DNA from 2 places in the Marinomonas rhizomae genome. Region 2 is predicted to be linked to the other one. Evidence: riboswitches for the same ligand, from Rfam matches in the RefSeq annotation. Region 2 holds a riboswitch; the other holds the start of a gene.
The links. Region 2 has a riboswitch for FMN ahead of KDW99_RS05985 (6,7-dimethyl-8-ribityllumazine synthase). Riboswitches for the same ligand answer to the same signal wherever they lie in the genome.
Positions count from the first base shown of each region.

Region 1 (4,715 bases), 1.1 Mb from region 2:
GGTTATAGGCAGGGTCGTATTTATTCTTGCCGCCATTGTTTTCAATGTTATCTACTGCAGGCAGAGGAAAGGAAACGTTTGGCACTGGAACGGTTTGCTCGTAGCCCAGTCCTGTTGGAGTACTGTTTGACGAGTTGTATTGCTGGCTTGCACAGGCGCTAAGTAGTGTAATGACACTGATGGCCAGCGCCATGGGTTTTAGTGTGGTATTGATATTTAAGTGCCTTGTTTTCATAAGTTAGAATCTCCATTTTTCTATTTATTAATACAATCTCACTTACAGGTTACATTAGGGGTGTTAACGTTTTATGAGAAGAGATAACTCATCATGAGTCATCTCTATTGAAAGGCTTAGAGTGTCTCTTTTGAGGTAATTGGTCTCGCGACTTTGGTTTTACGTAGACGGCGAACAGAGTCGAAAATCAACATAGCAAGCGCTGACCAGATAAGAACAAAGGTGGTAAGTTTCTCTGGGCTAAGCGGTTCGTCGTACAAAAAAACCGCTAGGAAAAACATGCCAGTTGGGCCGATATACTGGAAGAAGCCAAGCGTTACCATGCTCACGCGATTTGCCGCCGCGGCAAAACACATTAATGGCACCATAGTGACTGGACCTGCTGCAAACAGAAGCCAGTTTACTTGGGCGCTATTGTTAAAAATATTGGCAGTAGGCGATGGACTGAGTGCTAAATACAAGAGTGCGAAGGGCAGCATAATAGCTGTTTCAATGGCCATCCCAGTGAAACTATCGACGGCAATTTTTTTACGTACCAAGCCATAAAAGCCAAATGTCAAAGCAAGGGCCAGAGCGATCCAAGGCAAGGAGCCAAATTGAATGACTTCAAAAGCCACCGCGCAAAAGCACAACACGACCGCCGCTTTACGTACTCTATCGAGCTTTTCTTTAAAGAAAATTACGCCCAGCAAAATACTGATAAGCGGGTTGATGTAATAACCTAAACTGGCGCTTAGCATTTGGTTGTTTTGTACCGCCCAAATAAAGGTTCCCCAATTGACACCAATTAAAAGAGTAGAGGCAAGCATCGCTGTGAGCGCTTTACGAGAGCGTAAAACCGTTTTTAAAGCATCGGTATAACGCAGCAGCACGATTAAGAAGAGAACAATCACACAAGACCAAATGATACGGTGGGCTAGAATTTCCTGCGCGGGAACAAACGACATTTCCTTAAAATAAATTGGTGCAATGGCCCAAAGCGTAAAAGCCGTTAATGCGTAAAATATGCCGCTTCTGGAGGAGGTTTGCATTGACGTTTTCCTATTCAATGAATATTTATTTTTGAGTAAAGAGTGTATAGCAATACTGAGTATATGGTCAGGAGTTTGTTGAATATAAAATGGAGAATTTCATTATGGTGATGACCGTACTTATTGCCTAAGTAAGAAGATGGGTTTAAAGTTAATGTATTAATTTTACTTAATCGAACTTCGGGGCGGGGCGAAATTCCCCACCGGCGGTGATTTGACAAGATTGAAGAATCTATCAACAGCCCGCGAGCGCTTTGTTTATTATGAACAAAGGTCAGCAGATCTGGTGAGACTCCAGAGCCGACGGTTACAGTCCGGATGATAGAAGTCGACCAAGTCTTTGTTGCGCCTGATGCTTTTCAGGTGTTTCTGAGCTGTGCATTTTTGTGTGCAGACCTTGGTATATTCCTCATCACCCCTGTACATCTTGATATTTGGAGAAACCAAAGATGGCAGGCACATTCTTTATCATGATCGCGTGTTTTACGTGGGCACTTGATACCTTGATTCGTTACCCTTTATTGGGAGCGGGTTATTCCACACTGCAAATAGTTCTAATCGAACACCTTACCTTGGTGTTGTTTGTCGCACCTATGCTGTGGCGCTATCGCCATGTTTATCGCCATATGTCGATAAGTGGCTTTTCGTGTTTGTTTTTTATTGGCGGCATAGGCTCTGCCATGGGCACCTTGGCGTTTACAGAAGCCTTTCATTACTTGAATCCAACGGTCGTTATTTTGCTGCAAAAACTGCAACCAATCGTGGCGATTTTATTGGCCTACTGGTTGTTGAAAGAACGTATTGAAGGGCAATTTGTCCGCTGGGCGGCCGTTATTTTACTGGGCAGTTTCGTAATGATGTGGCCGGATTTGCGTCAATTAGGCGATGCCCAATGGCACTATTCCAGTGACGTAAGCAGTATTATGAAAGGCTATGGATACACCTTGATTGCGGTTATTGCTTGGGGCGCGGCGACGGTCTGTGGAAAATACTTGTCTTACCAACATATGCCTGCGAACGCGATTATGTCCGGCCGTTTTGTTGCCGGTTTATTGGTGTTATTACCCATGGCATTAGCGCAGTCTGATACCTTGATTGCCATGAAGCCTGTCGACCTCAGCCTTGCCGTTGCAATGGCCTTACTGAGTGGTTTTATCGGTATGTGGTTCTATTACCAAGGTTTGAAAACGGTCCCTGCGCAACTTGCCACCTTGGCAGAGCTGTCTTTCCCAGTATTCGCCGCCGCCATCAACTGGCTATTCCTTGATATGGGTTTAACTGGTTACCAAATCATCGGTGGCTTGATGCTGATCCTCGGCAACATCGGCTTGCGCATGAAAGAACTGAGAAAGGCTGAGTTAACGGCCGTGGCTCAGTAGTTTTAATTGTTTTGCCTTAAATGGTCTGGAAGGTGTTCTTTCAGGCCATTTTGTTTTACGCATTGTCCTTTTTGACCCTAGGGTCTGTCCTCGTTTCTCGTTAATTGCCTTTTTATAATGCTTCTATCAAATTTATTGGTGGTAGGCATTATGACGTTCAAAGACAGTATTTTGGCTCTGGTGATTATCCTCGCTTGGGGATTAAACTTTGTGGTGATTTCTTTTGGCCTTGGCGAAGTGCCGCCTTTGCTATTGGGTGGACTGCGATTTCTAGCGGTGGCGGCGATCGGGTGTTTGTTGGTGAAACGGCCTAACATTCCGCTGAAGTGGTGGTGTGTATATGCACTACCAATGGGTTTTATGCAGTTCGCCTTTTTGTTTATGGCGATGGCGAATGGTATGCCCGCTGGCTTGGCTTCTTTGGTATTACAGTCTCAGGCGTTGTTTACCATGGTATTTGCGTTGGTGTTTTTGAAAGAAGGTGTGCGTTTGCATCAAGTGTTGGCGATTGCTTTAGCGGGCAGTGGTTTGCTGATGATTGCTGTGGTGTCTGGCGTCAGCGATATGACGTTGTTTGGTTTTATTCTAACCTTGTTCGCCGCAGCGAGCTGGGCGCTAGGGAATATTAGTGCTCGCACTATGAGTCAGAAAGGCTATGCAGTGAATGTGAACATGGTTATTTGGAGTGCTTGGGTGCCGCCATTGCCTTTCTTTGTGTGTTCTTGGTATATGGAAGGGCCTGAATTGATGTATTCAGCTTTGATGAATATTGGTTGGGTGTCTATTGGTGCTCTGGTTTATCTTGCCTTGGTGGCGACTATTTTGGGTTATTCTTTGTGGGGATATTTGATGGGCCGCTATCCTGCGAGTCAAGTTGCACCCTTGACCTTGGGTGTTCCTATCGTGGGTTTGACCTTTGCAGCGATAATTCTGGATGAAAGCCTGTTACCACTTCAATGGATCGGCGTGTGTTTTGTATTGATCGGTCTGTTGGTTAATACTTTTGGTGTTCGGCTTTTCGATCAATTCAAAACAACCTTCAAAGGGGTATAAGGTGTCGGTGATAACTAAGATTCAAGTTTATTTTATTATGATGCCGAATAGTGTTTTGCTGGATACGATTGGCCCTGCGGAGGCCTTTCAATATGCAAATCGCTTTGCTGCTGGAGCTGAATCTTTGAACCAGAGACAATTTGAATTGCATTTTGTTGGTCCTGAAGTAAAGGTCGAAAATACCTTGGGGTTAAATATTCAAGTTGAACCACTACCTGATGTTATAGCGGTGAATAGTTGGGTTGTTAGTACTGGACTGGCGGGTGATCTAATTGATTTAGATACGCCTGCTATGGAAGCAACGATAGGTTGGCTGGCTCAACAGGCAAATTATATTGGTCGCTATATTAGTATTTGTGCGGGGACTTTATTATTTGCAAAAGCTGGGCTTTTAGCGGGTCGAGCCTGTACGACTCACCATATGCATATAGACGAACTCCAAGAGGCAGCGCCTAGCGCTAAAGTGCTTGCTAATCGATTGTTTACCGTAGATGGTGATTTTTATAGCAGTGCTGGTGTGACGGCTGGTATTGATTTGGCTTTGTATCTTATACAAAAGGAGTTTGGAGCGAATTGTGCGAGTCAGGTGGCGCGCCACATGGTGCTGTTCTCGCGTCGTGGTCCGAATGATCCTAGCCAATCTCCGTGGTTAGAAAACCGCAATCATTTTCACCAAAGTGTGCATCGGGTACAAGATGCCATTCAGGTTGATCCTGCTCGGAATTGGTCACTGGAAAGCTTGGCCGACATTGCTCAATGCAGTCCGCGTCATCTCGTGCGCTTGTTTAAAGAAAGTGCTGGCCTGACAACACGTGAATATATTCATAAACTTCGTCTGACTTTAGCGATGCAATTTTTGCAAAGTACGTCTTTGCCAATAGAAGACGTGGCTGAGCGTTGTGGTTTTGATGATCCGAGACAGTTTCGTCGACTTTGGGCGAGACAACATTCGTTCCCTCCTTCTTATTATCGAGCGAAATAAACTAAAAATATCATTGGACCGGAAAACTGGAAAAA
Region 1 covers NZ_CP073343.1:191,332-196,046, forward strand. The annotation lists gene KDW99_RS00810 (phosphatase PAP2 family protein) at 1-235, opposite strand, end outside; gene rarD (EamA family transporter RarD) at 352-1,266, opposite strand; FMN riboswitch at 1,438-1,600, shown strand; gene KDW99_RS00820 (DMT family transporter) at 1,716-2,645, shown strand; gene KDW99_RS00825 (EamA family transporter) at 2,796-3,698, shown strand; gene KDW99_RS00830 (GlxA family transcriptional regulator) at 3,700-4,680, shown strand.
Region 1: linked by a shared signal. The riboswitch ahead of KDW99_RS00820 (DMT family transporter) and the one ahead of KDW99_RS05985 (6,7-dimethyl-8-ribityllumazine synthase) in region 2 are both predicted to bind FMN.

Region 2 (4,715 bases):
TTGCTTTAGCACATTGGATAATAAAGTTGTTTTACCACTGCCCAAAAAGCCAGTCACAATTGTTGTTGGAATTTTATTCAACTGCATGATTCATCCTTCTTACTTTTAGGGATAGTATTTTTAAATTTATGCTTTCTTAGACTTATGTATTTTACGAAAAATGTGCGCCTGTCCTTTATCGTATAAATAGGAATCCGCGAAATCTTCTGTGTCTAATACCTTCCCGACCAATATCAAACTGGTACGAGTAAATTTTTTCTCTCTTACTTTGGCAACAATATCCGCTAAAGTTCCCACAACATAATCTTGATCCGGCCAACTGGTGCGATAACACACAGCAACAGGACAATCTTCACCATAATGAGGAATGAGTTCTTCAACGATTTTATGGATACGAGTAATACCAAGATGAATCGCTAACGTCGCGCCACTTTGCGCCAAGGCTGGCAAACGCTCCCGTTCTGGGAAAGGTGTTTTGCCTTCATAGCGCGTCATAATAACGGTTTGAGAGACGCCCGATAAGGTCAATTCTTTGCGCAATAACGCAGCCGATGCCGCCACAGCACTAACACCAGGAATCACTTCATAATCAATATCTAACGCTTCTAAACGACGAATTTGCTCGCCAATCGCACCATATAAAGCAGGGTCACCAGACTGTAAACGTGCAACGTCTTTGCCTTCTTGAGCCGCTTTTGCGATGACTGCGGTGGTTTCATCTAGATTCATTTCGGCTGTATCATAAATCGCTTCGGCTGTACCACGGACACTATCGATCACCTGTGATGGAATCAAGGAACCGGCATAAAGAACAATCGGGCAGCGCTCCATGGTTTTGACCGCTTTCACTGTCATCAAATCTGGATCACCAGGGCCTGCGCCAATAAAATACACTGTCATTTTTTTCACTTACCTTTTATAAAAAAGCTAAAGCTTTTTAGAATAGCTCTAAAGCTTTTTAGAGTAGCCGCGCGGCGTATAAATCCAATTCTTATCACCATTAACTATGTGTTTGGTGTCGGAGTTCCCAACGCTAACCATGGTGAACATATCCACATCTTTTGCGTCTAATTCACCCAGTGTCGTAAAAGTAATATCTTCTTCAGGGCGTGTTAATTGACGCCCAATCATCACAGGTGTGCTGGCTGGACGATATTGCAATAGGACATCACGAGCGTGGTTAAGTTGCCAATCTCTTTTCTTTGAAACAGGGTTATAAAACGACACGACAAAATCACCCGCGCCACAAGCGTGCAAGCGTTTATCGATGGTTTCCCAAGGGGTTAATAAATCGGAAAGTGAAATAGTACAGAAATCGTGACCCAGCATGGCGCCAACACGACTTGCACCGGCCTGCATGGCTGAAATACCGGGGATAACTTCAATATCGACATCTAGCCATTCCGGATGGTTTTCTTTGCCTTGCAGTTGCATATCCAGCAATTCAAACACTAACGTCGCCATGGCATATATGCCAATATCACCACTGGAAATTAATGCGGTAGTTTTGCCTTGCGCAGCCAAATCAAGCGCCAAGCGCGCACGACCTATTTCTTCACCTAAAGGCAGGTTATGAAAGGTTTTACCGTCACTAAGTTCACCCAATAAATCCAAGTAATAGCCGTAAGCCACCCAATCGCTACAAGCGGCCAATGCCTTGGTGGCATTTGGCGCGACCAAACCTAAATCACCTGGCCCCATACCCATTACAAATAACTTACTCATGCACTCTCTACAATATAATCAAGCGCCATAGGGCGCGAATGATGCCATTGTACACGGATTGCAAATATGACGGGATGAAAACACCACTATTTAAAGTGAGCAATGTTCAGGTAATGGAATTACGATTTAACGCGAACAAGGCGACAATGGCTTTTGTCGGCACCATTGAATTCTAACTCAGCCTCAGCACCATGAATCCAAAAAGACAGGCCTTCGCCCAGATAAAATGCACCAGATGCACTGATTGCATGAGTCAATACATAGCTTTGATCTTGCCAAGTTAATTTGGCTTGCTCGGCATGGAAAAATATATTTAAAGGCGAGTTTTCACAAATATAATCAGCGGAATTGGTTTGGTCTATGTCCTCTATCTCGTTCGCACTATCTGTAGGCGCGACGCCTTCATTCATAGAGCTACAAGCCGTTAACCCCACTAAAAAAGTACCGACCAAGACACCTTGTAGAAGTAGCTTTTTAATTTGCACTAGTATGAGACTCCATTCTAAAACTTTAATGGTCCAATTTTTTCCATTCCTGACCAAAAGGTCATCACAGATAACACCTCAGATATTATCAGTTCATAGTATATCGAGCCAGATAATAAGCTCTACTGAGCGATGTAATTTATTAGTTACTTTTTGTTACCTAAGCACCTTTGAGTAATGTTCAGTAACTGAGTAGTCACAAAATCAACACAATTGAAGGCAATGGACACTTTGACAGCCGTCAATAAAAACGAGTATATTCCACTAGTCGGATTTATCCGACTTCGTTCTCGGGGCGGGGTGTAATTCCCCACCGGCGGTAAAGACTTTACGTAAAGTAAAATTTAAGCCCGCGAGCGCCTTTAAGAAGCCTTTCTTTTAGGGTCAGCAGATCTGGTGTGATTCCAGAGCCGACGGTTATAGTCCGGATGATAGAGAGCGCGTCAGACAAGACCTCTATTGGCATAGTGCATTTTGCTTTGCCGTATTAAAGGTATGCCATTTAAAAATGGCGTATTTGCCTGCCCGTTCGCCCTGATTCACCTTAGATATTTTAGGATTAAAAAATGAATCAGAGCTCAACGAATAACATAGATTTCACTCCAGCTACTAAACGCATTGCTATTCTTCATGCTTCTTGGCACGAAGATATTGTAATGAATTGCGTTGACGGCTTTAAAAACGAACTCATCTCTCGCGGCTATGACGCGTCTTTAATTGACGTCATTCCTGTGCCTGGCGGCTACGAAATCCCATTACAAGCAAAACTGCTGGCGAAAAGTGGACAATATTCCGCTATCGCTGGAACAGCACTGGTTGTAGACGGTGGCATTTATCGCCACGATTTTGTGGCTCAGGCAATTTGCAATGCATTAATGCAAGTTCAATTGGAAACGGAAGTACCTGTTTTAACCGCAGTACTAACGCCTCACAACTTCCATGAGCACGACGAGCATAAAGAATATTTCAGCCGTCATTTTGTTAAAAAAGGCATGGAGCTGGCGAATGCTTGCGATCAAACTATGCGCTTAACAGAAAAAGCGAAGCAAATGCTTTAAGCGTTTGATGTAGAAAGAACTGAAGCTAAAAAAACGGCTCTTATCTCAGGATTCGAGTCGTTTTTTTTGTCTTAGCTATAACCGAAACAACTCTAGCACCTATAAGAACAGGCATGAGCCCTAAGAAAAAGCATGAGAGCGAAGCGATTGATAAAGGTCACTATTTTTATCCTCTTCAATACACAACCCCAACATATCGTCGATAAAAAAGCCTAAAGCTCGTCGCTCTATTCGTTCAATTCCTTGCTGCTGTTGTAGAGACAAATTGGCATATTTTGATGCTGCACCGAAATCCCCAAACAATACATGTCCGTTATCATTGATCAAAGTATTGTGGGCATAAAGATCACCATGGCTGACTTTTTTCTCACAAAAGTGCGCGATCAGTTGATCCACTTGCTGAATAATGCGAACAATTTTATCAATAGAGAATTGTTGATCCTCCACAAACGTATCCCGCGTACAAGACTCAAGACTAGGGGGTTGACCTAAATTCGTATAATGCGCTGGAATCAACTCCATCACGAGCGCCGAGCAATCATCTTCTGTCACCTTGGCAAGCGGTTGAACCAGATTATTGTGGCTTCCAACAGCAAGGCATGCATCAAGCTCATCCTCGGGATAACCATCGCTAGTCACATCACCTTTAAACACTTTTACAGCGACCGAATCTGAGAAATTAAAGCTATTCTCCCACCAAGTAGCGCGAGAAATAACGCCTGATGCGCCCTGCCCTAACACTTGATGTAACTCTAAATCGCGAAAAAATACGGTTTTAAATTCATTGTGCGGATCACGTTGAGCACAAAATGGATTACCAGAGAAGGCCAACCAAGCCAAGCGTGGCAAGGCTAACAACGCATCAGGGAAAGCTATCAACTTATTGGCCGATAATCTAACCAACTCCAGTTTACGACATTCCTTAATGGAATCAGGAAGAGCGGTTAAGCGATTCCCAGCCAATGCCAGCTTTTGCAGTCGCGTCAATCTTCCAAAGTCGTCAGGTAAAGAGGTTAATTTGTTATCCGTAAGAATCAACCAACGAGTCAATGTTGGTAACGAATCCGAAGAAACAGTAGTAATTTGGTTACTTTTGAAACCAATCATCTCCAATTTTTCACACTGACCTAAAACCTCAGGCAATTGAGTAAAGCGATTGTTTGAGCAAAAAAGTATACGCAGCTTTTTAAGACGTGATAAATCCGCTGGCAGCTCACGTAATTTGTTATTAGATAGATCCAAAATTTCTAGGCTGTCGGCGAGGTCAAAGATAGCCTCGGGAAAAACGCTTAAATTTTCGGATAGCTGTAGGCGAGTAACGCCTTTCAACTCTCCACGATTAAGTTGGTCAAGTGTGTGCAAAATAGAACTCTTTCTAAATAAAATTTATGCGTATTATAACAATTACATAGGTGGAATGGTGATGATTAAGTCTGTCGCACCAACA
Region 2 covers NZ_CP073343.1:1,281,590-1,286,304, reverse strand. The annotation lists gene cobW (cobalamin biosynthesis protein CobW) at 1-87, opposite strand, end outside; gene cobM (precorrin-4 C(11)-methyltransferase) at 127-900, opposite strand; gene cobJ (precorrin-3B C(17)-methyltransferase) at 949-1,725, opposite strand; gene KDW99_RS05990 (MliC family protein) at 1,845-2,210, opposite strand; FMN riboswitch at 2,493-2,654, shown strand; gene KDW99_RS05985 (6,7-dimethyl-8-ribityllumazine synthase) at 2,777-3,268, shown strand; gene KDW99_RS05980 (leucine-rich repeat-containing protein kinase family protein) at 3,389-4,630, opposite strand; gene KDW99_RS05975 (DinB family protein) at 4,673-4,715, opposite strand, start outside.